One region of the Paenibacillus ottowii genome, then DNA from elsewhere that is predicted to be linked to it. Evidence: riboswitches for the same ligand, from Rfam matches in the RefSeq annotation. Region 1 holds a riboswitch; the other holds the start of a gene.
The links. A riboswitch is a leader RNA that binds a small molecule or an ion and turns the genes downstream of it on or off. The one in region 1 is predicted to bind FMN.
Positions count from the first base shown of each region.

Region 1 (8,514 bases):
TATAAATTTGGCAGTGGAACTAGATGAAATGGAGAATGATCTTGCATAAATTCATGGAGTTGCACTTTCTTACTCGTTTCAATTTCATTCTTTCGGACACCACTCATTATTTTTTGAACTAAATCTTCATTGGAGAAGGAAAGTAAATATTCTTTTAAAATTCGATGTGAAACATTTCCCTCCGCCCTTCCTTCTTCTAGCATTTGGTCAACAAATTCTTCTCTCAGTTTTTCATCCACTAATGCCTCAGCCGCAAGTTGTTCCAAATAAAGAACTTCAATTCCTCGATTGCGTAAGGTTTGGGCAAAATAATCATGTTCTTTTTGAATCATCGGCAAATAGGGAATATCGTCAAATAATAACGGCTGTAAATAATCCGGCGTTAAGTTTTCCAATTCTTGTCCCGGACGTTTTAATAAAACCGTTTGTAATTCCCCAATCTCCGAAGCAACATGCAATGGATGCTCCATTTGTCGTACCTCCTTTTTTTTGATTTTTGATGTTTACAAGTGCATCATACATGGTCCATGCTTCCCGTCTCGTGCAAATGCCAACACTTCTATTGTGAAATATTTCACGATTTTACTTTTAGATTCATAAAAACCTGTATTTTTATAAACCCGCTGATTTGCGAAATCTATTCCATATTATGATTGAATTAAGTCTTTCTTCTGAATGCGATGGTGCAATTGTTAGTGACGCAGCTCCCTGGCAATCCCGGGAGTTTTAATTATTCTGGGATAATGTTATGGAAATCCCCTCCACCGCTCTATATAATTCAGATACAGTTCGCCACACGAGCTAATCTAAAAATTAGGGGTGTTCCACACCTATGCCACAGCATATTTTACTTATTGAAGACGACCTATCTATTGCTGAAATGCTGCTAAAAGCACTCACCAAGGAGGGCTACAATTTAACCACCGCCTATGACGGGGAAGAAGGGCTTATTGCCTTTGAACGTCATACTTACGACCTGATCCTCGTGGATTTGATGATGCCAAAGGTTGACGGTATGGAGGTAATCCGGCAAATTCGTACCCGCAGCGCCGTGCCGATTCTGATTATGTCGGCTAAGGATAGCGATGTGGATAAAGCGCTTGGACTAGGCTTCGGGGCAGATGATTATGTTGCCAAACCTTTTTCGATGCTTGAGATGACGGCACGTATTCAATCCGCAATCCGCCGATCGACTACCTATGCTCGTCTGCAACAGCAGGAGGAACAGCCGCAAGCACAAGTGTTGACCTATGGAAATTTGCGCATTGATTTTGATCATTTTACAGTCACACGTGATGAAAATGAAATTCAGCTAACAGCCAAAGAATCCGATATCCTGAAGCTGTTTGCATCCAATCCGAACCGGGTATTTACGAAAGCTCAACTATACGGATTTATTTGGAAAGACGATTATATGGGGGATGAGAACGTGATTAACGTCCATATTCGTCGTCTGCGTGAGAAAATTGAAGAAGATCCCTCTCACCCTGTCCACATTAAGACACTGTGGGGCATCGGTTACAAATGGGAGAACGGTTGATATGAACATCGAAAACATTTTCGAATGGATTGTCGTCCTTATGATGTCCGTCGTTATCCTATGGCTGTGGCGAGAACGTGTCGCCTATAAGCGCAAAATCAAGAATGTTCGAACCCTACTAGAGCGGATCGTGACCGTAAATCATGCGGAAAAGCTGCTATATGTTACAGGTGACGTGGAACTGCAGCGACTCATGACGGAAATCAACCGGTTACTAGATTTAAATTTGAGGGTATCAGCCGATTACAACCGAAGCCAAATCGCTATGCGAAAAATGATTTCGAACATTTCCCACGATCTCAAGACCCCGCTTACCGTTGTGCTTGGATATGCCGAGATGCTGGATGGCGATCCGGATATACTGCCGGAAGAACGTATAAAGCTGCTATCCAGAATTCATCAAAAGACCAGCGAGGCGATTGAGTTGATTGGAAGCTTTTTTAACTTGGCGAAGCTGGAAGCTAACGATACTGACATTCCACTGACCCGACTGGAGATAGGAGAACTGTGCAGACGCAGCATTTTGGAGTTTTATGATCTGCTGACGGCTCAGGGGTTTACGGTACATATTGATATCCCGGAGCATCCCATACATGCCTTGGGGAACGAAGGAGCCATTGGGCGGGTGCTGAGCAATCTCATTTCGAATGCCATTCGCTACGGTGCAGAAGGTCGAACGCTAGGCCTGAGGCTGTTAGAACAGCAGGATACAGTGCGTATAGAGGTGTGGGATCGTGGAAAAGGCATACAGGAGCCGGAGCAGGATAAGGTTTTTGAACGCATGTACACACTTGAGGATTCGCGTAATAAAGCGGTACAGGGCAGTGGACTGGGTCTTACGATTGCCAAGCGCCTGGTTGAATGCATGAACGGAGAGATGCAATTAACCAGCAAACCCTATGAGCAGACCGTCTTCTCTTTTACCTTGAAGAAGATCAACTATTAAGCGAATTGCTCAACTTAATAAATTTGTAAGAATTACGAAAGAAAAATGAACACTTCGCCCTTTATTCTTGAAATATCAACAGTATACGAAGGGAGAACACCCATGACTTACATAGTACGTACACATCAGCTGACCAAAACTCTGAAGGGCAATGAAATTGTAGCAGGGGTCAGTATGAATGTGCGCAAGGGAGAAACCTATGGCTTTCTCGGTCCCAATGGAGCGGGCAAGACGACGGTGATGAAAATGATTACCAATCTGCTCAAGCCGACTTTGGGCGAGATTGAATTGTTCGGTGAAAAGCTAACGCCACAGTCTTATCATCTGCTCGGACGGATGGGTTCGATTATTGAATATCCGATTTTTTATGAAAGGCTGACAGCTCAGCAAAATCTCGAACTTCATTGTGAATACATGGGCTATTATAATAAGCAGGCTGTCCGGGATGCACTGGAATTAGTGAACTTGCGGAATGCAGATGACAAGCCGGTAAAAGACTTTTCACTAGGAATGAAGCAGCGTCTCGGGATTGCCCGAGCCATTGCGACCAAGCCGGAGCTACTCATTTTGGATGAACCGATTAATGGTCTGGACCCGGTGGGAATCAAGGAAATTCGGCAGTTATTCCATATGCTATGCAAGGAATATGGGATGACGCTGCTCGTGTCCAGTCATATTTTAGCGGAAATTGAGCAGATTGCAGATACGATAGGTGTAATTAATCACGGACGGCTGATCGAGGAAGTTTCGATGGAACAGGTACGGGATGCCAATACGGAATATATCGAATTTACAACCAACGATTGCAAAAAGGCAGCCTACGTCCTCTCCCATCATCTGAGTCTGAATAATATAAAGGTGCTCAACGAACAAAGTATACGTATTTACGATACTAGTGTACCGCAGAAGCAAATTACGAAAACGCTCATTTTAAATGATGTAGAGGTCGATTCCATTCATCAGAAGAGCAGTACGCTGGAAGACTACTTTTTACGTCTGTTACATGGAGGGGATCACCATGCTTAAATTGATACAGTTGGAGATGAAAAAGCTTCATCTGGTGGGTTATATCCGTTCAGCGCTGATCGCCAACGCCTGCATACTAGGGTTAATCAGTATTATTGCGCTGGACAGCCAAAATGAAGGAGTACCCGAATTTACACAGTACGCTCAGCTTCTCGAACTTATGGACAATATAGTGAGGGCCACGTTTATTGTATTTGCCTCCGTTCTACTGTGCCGTTTTATCGTAGGAGAATTTAAATCCAAATCGATTACAATCTTGTTCATGTATCCGATTCATCGTCAAAAGCTAATGATCGCCAAGCTCTTGATTGTACTGCTGTTTACGTTCTTGTCTATTGTAATATCGGAAATCATCATTACGGCTGCGATTCATTTGCTCAACCAATTTGTCATAATTGTACCGGATAAGCTTACTCTTTCCATACTAACCGACCAATTAGCGCGCACGCTAATCAATGCTGTTGCCGCCAGTTTTATGGGATTGGTTCCACTGTATATGGGAATGCGAAGATACTCTGTACCCACGACTATTGTGACCTCGATTCTGATTGTAGCATTGCTTTTCTCCAATAATAACGGTGCTACCCTTAGCTCCATTGCCCCCGTGCAAATCAGCTTTTCTGTGCTGGGCATGCTTGTAGCTTATGCAGCCATTCGGCGCATTGAGTATAAGGATATTGCCTAGTAACAATATACACACATTTTTCACTGGACTTCATTCTAAAACAGGTATATCCTATAGGAGAAATTAAAAACGGAATAAGGATCTTCGGGGTAGGGTGAGATTCCCAACCGGCGGTATGGCTCATGGAGCTAAGCCCGCGACTCTGTATCTGGCAACAGGATACGGACTGATTTGGTGAGATGCCAAAGCCGACGGTAAAGTCCGGATGGAAGAAGATCGAAGTAGGAACATGCCGCAAAGTCGATGAATACTGCATTATGGTTATGCAGTGGCTTCATTTAACTTGCATAAAGCGGCAAGTTTATTTGATCAACCCCCGTCTTGCATGGCCTTCGCCATGGACGGGGGTTTTTGTGCCACCGGTCCTGTATTCGCAAGGAGCTAATTAAGAATGAGTCAATCATCAACTGTACTATCATCCAAAGGTTTTGATCGTAGCTCCCACATGAAAAGCGGTTTTTGGCTAGTCGCAATTGGAGCGGCCTTGTGGGGCGCAGATCCGCTGTTTCGTATTATTTTGCTAAAATCATTTACCTCAGCACAAATCGTACTGATGGAGCATGTGCTGCTCTTTATCGCTCTGACACCGATGCTGTGGAAGCATCGCGAGGAGCTCAAAACGATACGTTTTCGTCAAGTTTTCGCTATTTTGTTTGTCTCGTGGGGCGGCTCGGCACTGGCCAGTGTGATTTTCACCATGGCACTCAGCAACGGTGATCTGAATGCAGTTCTTTTGCTCCAGAAGCTCCAGCCTTTAGTCGCTATTATTCTGGCCCGCGTGATATTGAAGGAAATGCTGCCGCGTCATTTTGGAGTATTAATTGTTATCGCCCTGTTCGGGACGTATCTTCTGACCTTCGGTTGGTCGCTACCCTTTGGGCATGTTCATGATTTTGTTCACGTCGGTAGTTTGCTTGCGCTGGGTGCAGCAATTCTGTGGGGCGGCTCGACCGTTATGGGCAGCTACTTGCTTCGCTCGATGAAATATGAGACGGTAACCTCTCTCCGCTTCATGGTGGCGCTCCCTCTGCTCATTGTTCTCACCTCTGTGGAGCATGCTCCGTGGAATATGCCTACAGGTACATGGGCGGGCGCCGCTGTAATTATTAACTTGCTGCTGCAGGCATTGCTTCCGGGTCTTCTCAGCTTATTACTGTACTACAAAGGCTTAAGTACAACCAAAGCTTCTTATGCTACGATGGCAGAATTGAGCTTTCCCATGGTTGGTGTCGTGATTAACTGGATTGCTTTCCAGCAAATCGTTACCATAGCGCAATTGACTGGTTTTATGCTGATCTGGATTACACTCTTTATGATTTCTCGTCAACAGAAAAATTAATAGCATGATTCCCTTTCATGCTCACCCAAGCCAAATCGTGAAGATGCTTTTGCATCTCCGATTTGGCTTTTTATGTATTCATATTCATATCACGATTAGTTCTTAAGAACTATTTTTCAAAAAAAATATCTAAAACATGCCTTGATTCCTCAATTTTTAAGATTACATCTATAAAATTAGTCGATTTCTGTCGAATAAAACAATGTAGTGACCATCAGACACAGAGGAGAAAAAACATGACTAAAGAAAAACAAACAGTTCCGTGGTGGAACAGGTTTCTCAAGCAGTTTTATTTAATGAGGACAAAATTAATCATTTCTTTTTTGGCTGTGTTATTGATTCCGAGCTTACTTATTGGATACTTTTCTTATCAGGGGGCTACGACACAGCTCAGTCAGCAAATGGCTAGTTCCGTATACACGAATCTGTATCTGATCCAAAGCAATGTCAATCAGTATGTATCACCGATCATGAAGGACGTGGACGTTCTTACCAGTGAAATCCAGGCTGACTCCATTGGTTCCGATCAAGAAGCCCTTCAGAAAAAGTTGGATGACATCGTCAAAGCTCATCCTGAGTTAGATGCCGCGCTCCTCGGCAATGCGAAAGGAGAATATATCCGTTCTCCGATAAAAAAGGAGGCTGATTATGATCCTAGGGAGAGAAAATGGTACAAAAACGCGATGCTACATAAGGGCAACATATTTGTCGGTGTTCCAGTTGCCAGCGTTACGACAGGGAACCTAGTAGTTAATGTATCGGCAACGCTGAAGAACGGTGAAGGGGCTGTTGCATTGGCTTTGAATCTGGACAAGATGGGGGACAGTCTGCAGTCTGTTAAGATAGGCGAACGCGGAGGACTCATCATTGTTGATTCTGACCATAAGGTTGTATCTGGAGCTGGAGCAGCCTTTGACAAGACAGGCAAAAAACCAGCTGACACCATGGAGGGACTTCCCAAAGTGGCGGCAACCGGAGAAAATAATACTCCTTCCGTGTCGCAAATTCAATTTATGAAGCGGGACGTGCAGGCCTTTACACTTAAGGACCCGCTCACTGGCTGGAACATTGTCGCACTGTCAGATCTGGAGGATTACAGTGATGCAGCTCAGCCAATTCTGAAGCAAAGCCTGATTGTAATTGTTATTTCCATACTGGGCGCTGCAATCATTATTGTGCTCATGGTCCGCTCGTTCCTGATCCCACTTAAGAAGCTGCAAGCAGGAACACGGATCGTCCGTGATGGCAATCTGACCGAACGTGTAAATCTATCTAGGAAGGACGAGTTCGGCGAGCTGGCACAGAATTTTGACCAGATGACACATTCCTTGCATACGATGGTCTCGGAGGTCAACCAAACGTCCTCCCGACTTGCATCTTCTTCCCTGATAATCAAGGAGAGCACAGAGCAAACGACGGAGTCCGTACAACATGTAGCGGAAACGGTTATGGAATCCGCGGAAAATGCAGCGACCAGCGCCGAAGCATCCGAGCAAACCGCTAATGCCGTTGAAGAAATGGCGAAGGGTGTCAGCACGATTGCTGAATCGGCCAGCTCTATCGTGGATTCAGCTGGAGAAACTGAGCAAGACGTAGCTCAAGGTAGTCAAATGATCAGCCATGTGCGGACACAAATGGACCGTATTCTGGAGGCGGTAAGCCAAACGGCTAGTCTGATGGATGAGCTATCTCAGCTCTCGGACGATGCAAAGCAAATGAATTCAGCTATAGCCGCCATTGCTAAGCAAACTAATTTATTGTCCCTGAACGCATCTATTGAAGCCTCTAGAGCTGGCGAAGCTGGGCGTGGATTTGCTGTAGTCGCTATAGAGGTGCGCAAGCTGTCGGAACAGTCCAAGGAAAGCGCCGATTCCATCAGTCAGATTATTACGCAGATGCTCGACTTGATTCAACGCTCTACCGCCACGATGAACGGTAATGTTCGTAATCAGGTAGGTGAGGGATTGCGAATTAGTCAGGATGCAGAAGGTGCATTTGCGAATATTGAACGCTCTACTTCTCATATCGTGGAGCAAATTCAAAGCGTATCCGCTGCTGCTGAGCAAATCTCAGCCAGCACGGAGGAGGTTTCCGCTACTGTTACCCATTTGGCAAGCCTATCCCGCAATTCGGCGGACAGTTCGCAGACAACCTCCGCTGCCGCTCAGGAGCAAATGGCAGCCATGGAGGAGATCGCATCTTCCTCACAGGAGTTGTCCAAAATGGCCCAGGATCTGCAAGAGCTTGTTAAGCGATTCAAGATTTAACCTCTACACTGCATGATTTAAGTTTCATGCAATCAAGCATAATTAGCGCCAAATCTATTTACTAACAAAAGCCTTCATCCGTATACAAATTACGGGTGAAGGCTTTTTCGTTAAACATTTCGACAATGTCTCGTATATATCTATATGTTCATCTGCCCTGTTAGCTGGCGGCGTCTATCCCCTTCCGGATCATGTTCCACCATAATATCCTGATGAAAAATAGCTGTAGCTCGCTGTTGCCTGCTGTATTCCGGCCATACCCTCTCAGGCAGCATAGGCTCCCCATCACGTGCAAAAGCAACCCACGCCTGCTGCATATGATGAGCGAGCTTCTGCATCGAAGGCTGAATTTCTAATCCAAGCTTGCCCAGCAGCTCCAGATTGTCGAAAACAAAAGCAATCTCTGCACCGTGAACCGCTTGTCCGAAAGTTGGATGTCCAGGCAGTGTCCAATCAAAACGATACATCCATACCGAGGCATACTCCGACTGTGCAGCGGCAAGAGCCAACGCAGGACGCCAGAAAATGAAATCCGTCAGCATTTGTGCCTGTCCCTTAATCGTAACTGGAAATGCTTCGATCAGGTCGCCAATGTCAGACATGCCTGTCATCATTTCCAATGCCTGAAATGCTGTTGACCTGTTCATGAGATGGGATTCTTTACGGATGAAATAGTCTCCCTCATGCAAGTTCGTTCCAATCATAACGGAT
Region 1 is NZ_CP191577.1:2,203,316-2,211,829, forward strand. It holds gene arcA (arginine deiminase) at 1-470, opposite strand, end outside; gene ACQQ6X_RS10570 (response regulator transcription factor) at 833-1,540, shown strand; gene ACQQ6X_RS10575 (sensor histidine kinase) at 1,542-2,486, shown strand; gene ACQQ6X_RS10580 (ABC transporter ATP-binding protein) at 2,589-3,512, shown strand; gene ACQQ6X_RS10585 (ABC transporter permease) at 3,505-4,197, shown strand; FMN riboswitch at 4,274-4,418, shown strand; gene ACQQ6X_RS10590 (DMT family transporter) at 4,589-5,536, shown strand; gene ACQQ6X_RS10595 (methyl-accepting chemotaxis protein) at 5,773-7,803, shown strand; gene ACQQ6X_RS10600 (carboxylesterase/lipase family protein) at 7,944-8,514, opposite strand, start outside.

Region 2 (8,514 bases), 1.1 Mb from region 1:
TACACCGGGTCACGGAGCTTGTCCTGGTTGTGGGGCATTGTCTGCGCTGGAACTGTTTTTTAAAGGGATTGAAGGCGATATTGTCGTACTGTTCCAGACCGGCTGCGTATATGTGGTTACGACAGGGTACCCATATACATCACACAAACAACCGATGATCCACAATCTTTTTCAAAACGGGGCCGCTACAATTTCAGGAGCGCTGGAAGCTTACATGGAGATGAAGCGACGTAATGAAATTGAGATATCCGATGATCCAACCTTTATCATGATCAGCGGTGACGGCGGGATGGATATCGGTATGGGGTCTGCAATTGGTGCGGCTCTGCGTAACCATAAACTGATTATGCTGGAATATGACAACGAGGGGTACATGAATACAGGTTCGCAGCAATCGTACTCCACTCCAATGGGGCATATGACCAGTACGTCGGGTGTAGGGAAAATGCAAAAAGGGAAGCAAGGGCATCATAAAGATACCGTACAAATCATGGCCGCCTGTAACATCCCGTATGCTTTTACCGCAGCCGAAAGCCATCCGCAGGATATGCTTCGCAAAGCGGCCAAGGCTCAATGGTATGCCAACAACATCGGTACGGCTTATGGTAAAATTCTGTGTGCTTGCCCGCTCAACTGGAAATCCGAAGACAGACTGGGTACTAGCATCGTAGGCGCCGCAGTTGAGTCTTGCTTCTTTCCTTTGTACGAAATCGAGCAGGGAAGCACGACGATTACGTACAATCCGGAAGACAAGGGGAAACGGATTCCAACCGCAGAATGGCTAAAATTAATGGGTAAAACGAAGCATCTTCTCAAAGAGGAAGCAACGCTGGCTGCTTTTGAGCAGGAGATTGAGCGTCGCTGGACCATTCTGAAAAAGAAACATGAAATTTCAGAGCTATAATTTTGATTTTTTTTTGCATAATAAATGTGTAACATTGTTAGCCGCTGTTTCGGCACCGGTTCGATAGAGATTCCTTGCGCTTGCTGCGCCAGGAATCTTTTTTTGCGTTTATGGGTTGAAGCATAAAAAAACAGGTAATGATTTCCGATATAGGAGTGGAGGCCTATAGGAGGCACGTTATAAAGTTTTCTTTTGAATTTTAAGATGCAATGAGGTGCAGGTAATGATTAAACTGAATACAGTTGAAATAATTGAAATTATAAAGAAGCAAATCCCCAAGGTTATGAACATCACGCCAGTGGAACTTAAGTTTACGGATGATTTTGGACGGACATCGCTGGCGGCGACAGAACACAAATTCACACTGACGAATCAGCATTATTCTGCCAAAGTGATGGATTGCGTGTTAGAAACACAGGTGCGCCCTATTTTAATGTGTGAAATTATTTATTTTCTAAAGTGTGAGTTTATTGATGGACATGTAGATGTACGACTGGAATATGAAGCATGTTCTGAAGGAGGTCGAGAGCCTGTTGCCTCAGCCGTTATTACCTTTGACCATGCTACACAGCTTGGAGTTGATGAACTGGCTGACCTGATTGATTTGGCGCTTCATATGAATGATAAAACCTGGTTTGAAGAACTCTCCAGCCAATATGTCAAAACCATTGCGGGAGCCTCCGTTAGATAACTTGCTTTTTTTAGAAGTCGGTGCTAATATACGTAACAAGTTTAATGTTAATTCAATTAAATAAGAGCAAATCCTTCGGGGCGGGGCGAAATTCCCCACCGGCGGTGATGACATGTATGTAAATCGCTTTTGCGAAATTACCATGTCTTAGTCCGTGACCCGGATGCTGAACAATCAGCAGAAGGTGGACCTGGTGCAATTCCGGGACCGACAGTATAGTCTGGATGGGAGAAGGATACGAAGCGCATGTGACTGACTTGACATGTGCCAATTTTTAGCATACGTAAATGCACGTAGAGCTTATTTCGTTATAGGACAGCATCGAATGACAGCTTTTTAAGCTTTCTTTTTGATTGACGTTCTGAGCGTTATTAGCTGTATTGTTAACCATGCTTTCTTTTGGCAAACCTATTTCATGTCATTTTTAGACGTAATTACTGCGCTTGTATACTACATATGTGACTCTCATCACCCCCATGACGGATTGAATCCTGACTGGGGGTTATTTGCGCTTATAGCGGGTGAATTAGGGATAAACTGAAATGTAGTGGAAAGGAGTGAAAGCATGTTTACCGGTTTGGTCGAGGAAGTGGGGCGCATTCAAAGCATCTCTAAAAGCGGTGAAGCGATGGTGCTGGGGATTTCGGGTTCTGTGGTATTGGGCGACTTGAAAATAGGTGATAGTGTCTCAGTGAATGGTGTCTGCCTGACAGCAATACAGATTGGGACTAAAGATTTTAAAGTTGATGTGATGCCGGAGACTTTTCGCAGCAGTAATCTCAAAGAACTCAGATCCGGTAGCCGAGTCAACCTGGAGCGGGCGATGGCGGCAAATGGAAGGTTCGGAGGACATATCGTACAGGGACATGTGGATGGAACGGGGACGATTCGCAGCGTAACATCAGACCAGAATGCGGTTGTGTTCGAAGTTGAGCCTTCTGATCAAGCACTATTTAAATATGTTCTCCTCAAAGGGTCAATTACAATTGATGGTATCAGCCTCACAGTCGCGCAGCGTACGAGGAATAGCTTTGCCGTATCCATTATCCCCCACACTTTAGCCGAAACGGCCTTACAAGCGAAACATGAGGGAGATACTGTGAATATTGAATGTGACATATTGGGCAAATATGTGGAGCAGCTTTTAAATTACAGAGGTTCAGCACCGATGGAGAGAGCAGATCAGGCTCCGCTTAGTTTGGACTATTTGGCGAAACACGGCTTTGCCTGATACAGCCTGGTATAGCCTGATAGAAAATTTATGTCAGGAGCATTCGTAGCACAAGACAAAAGGAGGAACGGATTATGGATAGAGGCATCCAAACAAGTGCAACGGCAAACATCATGGAGGATGGCAATTTGCACCATGACGAAGAGATTCGATTGGATTCCATCGAAGAAGCTTTGGAGGATTTAAAAAACGGCAAAGTCGTTATTGTAGTGGATGATGAACAGCGGGAAAATGAAGGCGACTTTATCGCTTTGGCTGAAAAAGCATCGCCCGAGGTCATCAATTTCATGATTACAGAAGGTCGCGGGTTGGTCTGTGTGCCGATCACTCAGCACAGAGCTGAGGCATTGGAATTGCATCCTATGGTAGAGCAAAATACAGATTTTCACAGTACTGCCTTTACGGTATCGGTAGATCATAGGAAGACAACAACCGGGATTTCAGCGGCCGAGCGTTCTTTGACTGTTCGGGCCTTGGCCGACGAAGCAATCACGGGAAACGGTTTTCGCAAACCTGGTCATATGTTTCCCTTAATCGCCCAAGATGGTGGAGTCTTGCAACGCGCCGGTCATACTGAAGCGGCTGTCGATTTGGCCCGGCTCAGCGGCTTTAAGCCTGCCGGGGTCATTTGCGAAATTATAAAGGAAGATGGCTCGATGGCCCGCTTGCCTGATTTAGCTGTGATCGCCAAGCGACATCAATTGAAGCTGATCAGCATTCAGCATTTAATCGACTATCGTCGTCGTTTGTCATTGTAAATAATTCATAAAAAAGAGAGGTTGATCAACATGGCACGTTTTCTGGAAGGTAATCTCGTATCGAGTGGTTTGAAGTATGGTATTGTAGTGGGCAGATTCAATGAGTTTATTACAAGCAAACTGTTGAGTGGTGCACTTGATGCACTTCAAAGACATGGAGCACAGGAAGATGAAATAGATGTAGCGTGGGTGCCGGGTGCATTTGAAATTTCACTGATTGCTCAAAAAATGGCTGCAAGCGGAAAATATGATGCCGTTATTACGCTTGGCACGGTTATCCGTGGTTCTACTTCGCATTATGACATCGTCTGCAATGAAGTTGCCAAGGGTGTAGCGGCAAGCAGTCTAAAAACGGGAGTCCCTATTATTTTTGGTGTAGTGACTACGGAAAACATTGAGCAGGCTATTGAACGAGCAGGAACGAAGGCTGGCAATAAAGGTTGGGATTCTGCACTGGCTGCGATTGAAATGGCCAATCTCGGTAAGCAGTTCTAATGATATAAAAGGCTGAAAGAATGGCATAAACTGCAAAGTGGAAAAGGGATTGGATTGTTAAGCAGGGCGATGACGTATATACTACAGAAAGAGGGATTGATAACGTAGAGCATAAGTGCTAATGGGGAAAGGTATTGTGAATGATGATTGGAGTAAGGCAGGGGGAAGCACATTGACAGTCGTAAATTACAAGCTGGAAACATTCGAGGGTCCACTGGATCTGCTGTTGCATCTGATTGATAAAGCCGAGATCGACATTCAGGATATCCCGATTAGCGATATTACTGATCAGTACATGGCTTTTTTGCACAGTATGCAGGAGCTAGAGCTGGACATTACAAGCGAGTTTCTAGTGATGGCGGCGACGCTCTTATCCATTAAGAGTAAATTGTTGCTTCCCAAGCCACCTGTGATGGAATATGACGATTTTGATTTTTATGAAGAAGAGGATTATGATCCACGTGAGGAACTGGTTCGCAAGTTGGTGGAGTATCGTAAATACAAAGGGATTGCTCGCCATCTGAGTGAACGGGAATGGGAACGAAGTCTGATTTATGGCAAGGAGCCGGAAGATCTGAGCGCATTCCTGCCGACCGAACCCGCAAATCCGGTGCATGGGCTGCATGCAAGTGATTTGGTCGCGGCCTTTCAGCGAGCGTTGCGCAAAGCGGAACGACGTACGACGGTAACCCGTGTCCATCGGGATGAAATTTCAGTCAAGGACCGGATCCGGCAGGTTATCGGGGCGTTAGAGATGGTGGGGACTGGAGGACGGCTGCTGTTCTCCAAGCTGATGCATGAGGATATGTATCGGCATGAGGTGGTTGTGACCTTTTTGGCTATCCTTGAATTGATGAAAATGAAGCAAATTTTCTGTTATCAGGAGAAGCTTTTCGATGATATTGTAATGGAGTGGAGAGGGGATTTACGGGTTAATGGATTATCTGAAGCTGAAATCAATTATTGAGGGGCTGTTGTTCCTCGCAGGAGAGGAAGGACTGTCCACCAAGCAGATCGCCGACATTGTAGAGCAGCAACAAGAGCTGGTTGAAAAGTGTCTGGAAGATATGAAACAGGACATGGAGCAGGGAGGAAGAGGTCTGCAGCTTGTTCGTATTGCCGGTCATTATCAGCTTGCAACTTTATCCGAGCATGCACCTTATTTTGAAAAGCTCGCCTACTCTCCTGCGCGTGCCTCATTGTCTCAAGCTGCTTTGGAGACACTGGCCATTGTGGCCTACCGCCAGCCCATTACAAGAGTTGAAATCGAAGAAATTCGGGGGGTCAAATCCGAGCGGGCCATACATACACTGGTCAACAAGGAGCTCATTGAAGAAAAAGGTCGAGCTGAGGCCATCGGACGACCGATATTGTACGGAACGACGAAATCATTCTTGGATTATTTCGGTCTAGGCTCTCTCGAAGATTTACCGCAACCGGAGCTGTTCGAGGATTCGGACAATTTAGAAGAAGAGACACAGCTATTGTTCGAGCGTCTGGAGAGCAGCCAGCCTGCGGAGATCGATTCGGAGCTGGAATCCTGAGTTACACATTCAAAAGACAGCCAGTCCTTACATTGTTGAGGGCTGGCTGTTTGGCATTTTAAGATGCATGATTTTCCGCCGAAGGGTCATACTATTTTTACCATGATATTCTATAGCAAAAAGGTAGGGAGGACTCGCCAGTGTGGAAATGGATCGGTATCGCCTTCATCATCGTTATAGTAATTGTACTGGCTATTCTGCTCTCCCATATTCGATTAAAGCTGGAAATTGCCAAGCATGACAATGATGACCGGGCGCATCTAGAGATCAGATTTCTATACGGGTTGATCAAAATGAATTACGACATTCCGGCCCTTCTCATAACTGGTTTAAAAAAAGGGATACTCTATCGGCTTGACCGCCATAAAAACATACATAAAACGGATGCTTCTGTGGATAGCGGAAATATTGACACTGAAAAGATCAAGCGATTTATACATGATATACAGATTTTGCTTAAGGGAACGAAATCTTTACGGAAATGGATACGACATACATTGGCTCATGTAACGGTGTCGGAAATGGAATGGTCTACCAATATCAGCCTTGCTGATGCGGCTTATACAGCGACCTCAACCGGTATATTGTGGGGATTGAAAACGTCCTTGATCGGTTATACCTCCAGCATTGTACGCATGGATTGTACCCCAAAGGTGTTTGTTGTACCTTATTGGGTGGACCGCCTACGTTTTACTACCATCTTGAACTGTGAAGCCAAAATATCGCTTGGTTATTTAATTTTTTCCATGCTCATTTTGGCTTATCGCATATGGCGTGTTCCGGGAGGGGTAGAGGCATGGAAACGGGTTATTTCCAAAGAACCTGAGAATGATCAAGCCAGCAGTGAAGAATAATCTGCTTAGAGGATTGACATACATATTTCCTTGAACCTTAGCGCACAATAGCGAAAGAAAAGCAGTCTACGCTTGAGATAAGCAGAGGAGGAATAAAACATGTCAGATCATCCGATTCAAGGGCTCATGCAAACCGCGATGGAGAACATCAAAGCCATGGTGGACGTAAATACGATTGTGGGAGACGCGGTGGAAACACCCGATGGTTCTGTTATTTTGCCGATCAGTAAGGTGGGATTTGGTTTTGCAGCCGGGGGAAGTGATTTTAACGTAGATGAAGAGGCGCTTCATTCTTCCTCGGCATCAGGAAATCATAGTGTGAAGGAAGGACATCCTTTTGGTGGGGGTAGCGGCGGTGGTGTATCTATTCATCCCATTGCCTTTCTAGTTGTAGGTAAACAGGGAGCACAAATTGTTCCACTCGATAATCAAACGCATCTGTTTGAGAAAATTATCGATTCCACCCCATACCTGATTGATAAAGTTCAGTCTATCTTCCAAAATGCAGGTGGCAATTTCCAGAATGCAGGTGGCAGTATGCAAACTCCACCTCCACAGGTGCCAGTAAATGCTAATACTGATCAAAGTCAAACGGGTCCGGCTTACTTGTAAAAGTTATTGAAATTAAGAGCGTTCTCACAAGAAGGTGTTCCCAAGCCGAGTTTAGGCCAGGAATACCTTCTTTTCAGTATGCACTCAGCCCTATTCCTGAATAAACCGTCTGCCGCCAATGACAGCATGGATAGAGTGACTGAATTCTTGGTGATAAAATGCATTCACTGATATTCCAAATCGGTTTCCTTCGGGTGCGAACTGGGAGAGATAAACAAAGTCAGGGTAGATCACTTCATTCGTCAAATAAGCAGAAACCGTGGCATCCGGTCGACGATGTCGATTAAGAGAATCGATAATACCTTGCGCTGGCAAGAGACCAATCCCATGTCCATAGAATAAATCATCCTTCATTTTGACGACATTTTCGCCTTTCCATTCCAATGCATCTGACGACACATCCGGATTGTTGAAATACAGGATGTCCCCAGGAACCGCTTTATGACTGCCTTGCTGCTGGATGAGCCTGAGATCACTGTCATAGTGCCAGTCATACAACAGCATATCTGCAAAAATCCGATTAAACTCAGTTTCCAGAATGGAATCCAATACTCCTTTGTACAAAACAATAACCATTGCAGTTGCACATTCAAAAGCGTATTGTTGACCGTTGATAAAGATATCCCTGATCCCCTGCGCCGGGGTGATGCCTGCCTTGATCCGACAACCGCCTTCTTCCGTTAACTCCCAAAATTGCGGATTACAACGGGTAGTATCAAAAGTGGCAAAGGATACACCACTTTGGTGCAATGCTTGTGCGGATTCTACTATCCGCGATCTTAAAATCGTTTCAAACTGTTGTCGCTGCATGTTGTATCCCCCCGTTATCCTATTTAACGTTTAGTAACTAATATATATGTGTTCAGGGTTGCAAGTTGCTTACTATACGTAAAGAAAGCAAAAAAGAGCGACTAACGACTGTCCTGTATAAGGAATTTTATGTTATAAAGGTGGACATACTTTGAACAGCTTGGACATAGAATGGTACAAGACTTGCTCACAACCGGAGGAATCCAAATGTTTAAAAAAAAACAACATATCCATGCGGATCACGGCCATTTTAGGAATAAGGCACGCACATTTGTTTTGCCACTCGTGTTTATGTTTATTTTGTCATGGCCGCTTACATTACTGAGTCCACAGCCTGTTCTGGGAGCGATGAAAACAGAAGCAACTCCGCCCGCGTTAAAAACTCATGCACAGGCAGCTTCTTTAATTGATGTTACCTCAGGGCGGATCATATATTCAGCCGAAGGTGACCGGGAGCTCCGTATAGCTAGCCTGACCAAAATTATGACTGCGATCGTAGCCATTGAACATGGACGATTGCAGGACCGGGTAAAGGTGAGTCCAACAGCATATGCCAAAGAAGGATCATCGCTTTTTCTGAAAATGGGTGAACAAATGACGCTGGAAAATATGCTG
Region 2 is NZ_CP191577.1:1,063,191-1,071,704, reverse strand. It holds gene ACQQ6X_RS05030 (thiamine pyrophosphate-dependent enzyme) at 1-904, shown strand, start outside; gene ACQQ6X_RS05025 (IDEAL domain-containing protein) at 1,128-1,595, shown strand; FMN riboswitch at 1,663-1,835, shown strand; gene ribE (riboflavin synthase) at 2,161-2,826, shown strand; gene ribB (3,4-dihydroxy-2-butanone-4-phosphate synthase) at 2,901-3,584, shown strand; gene ribH (6,7-dimethyl-8-ribityllumazine synthase) at 3,615-4,079, shown strand; gene ACQQ6X_RS05005 (segregation and condensation protein A) at 4,201-5,046, shown strand; gene scpB (SMC-Scp complex subunit ScpB) at 5,015-5,623, shown strand; gene ACQQ6X_RS04995 (DUF2953 domain-containing protein) at 5,764-6,477, shown strand; gene ytfJ (GerW family sporulation protein) at 6,577-7,089, shown strand; gene ACQQ6X_RS04985 (protein-glutamine gamma-glutamyltransferase) at 7,180-7,899, opposite strand; gene ACQQ6X_RS04980 (D-alanyl-D-alanine carboxypeptidase family protein) at 8,107-8,514, shown strand, end outside.
Region 2: linked by a shared signal. The riboswitch ahead of ribE (riboflavin synthase) and the one ahead of ACQQ6X_RS10590 (DMT family transporter) in region 1 are both predicted to bind FMN.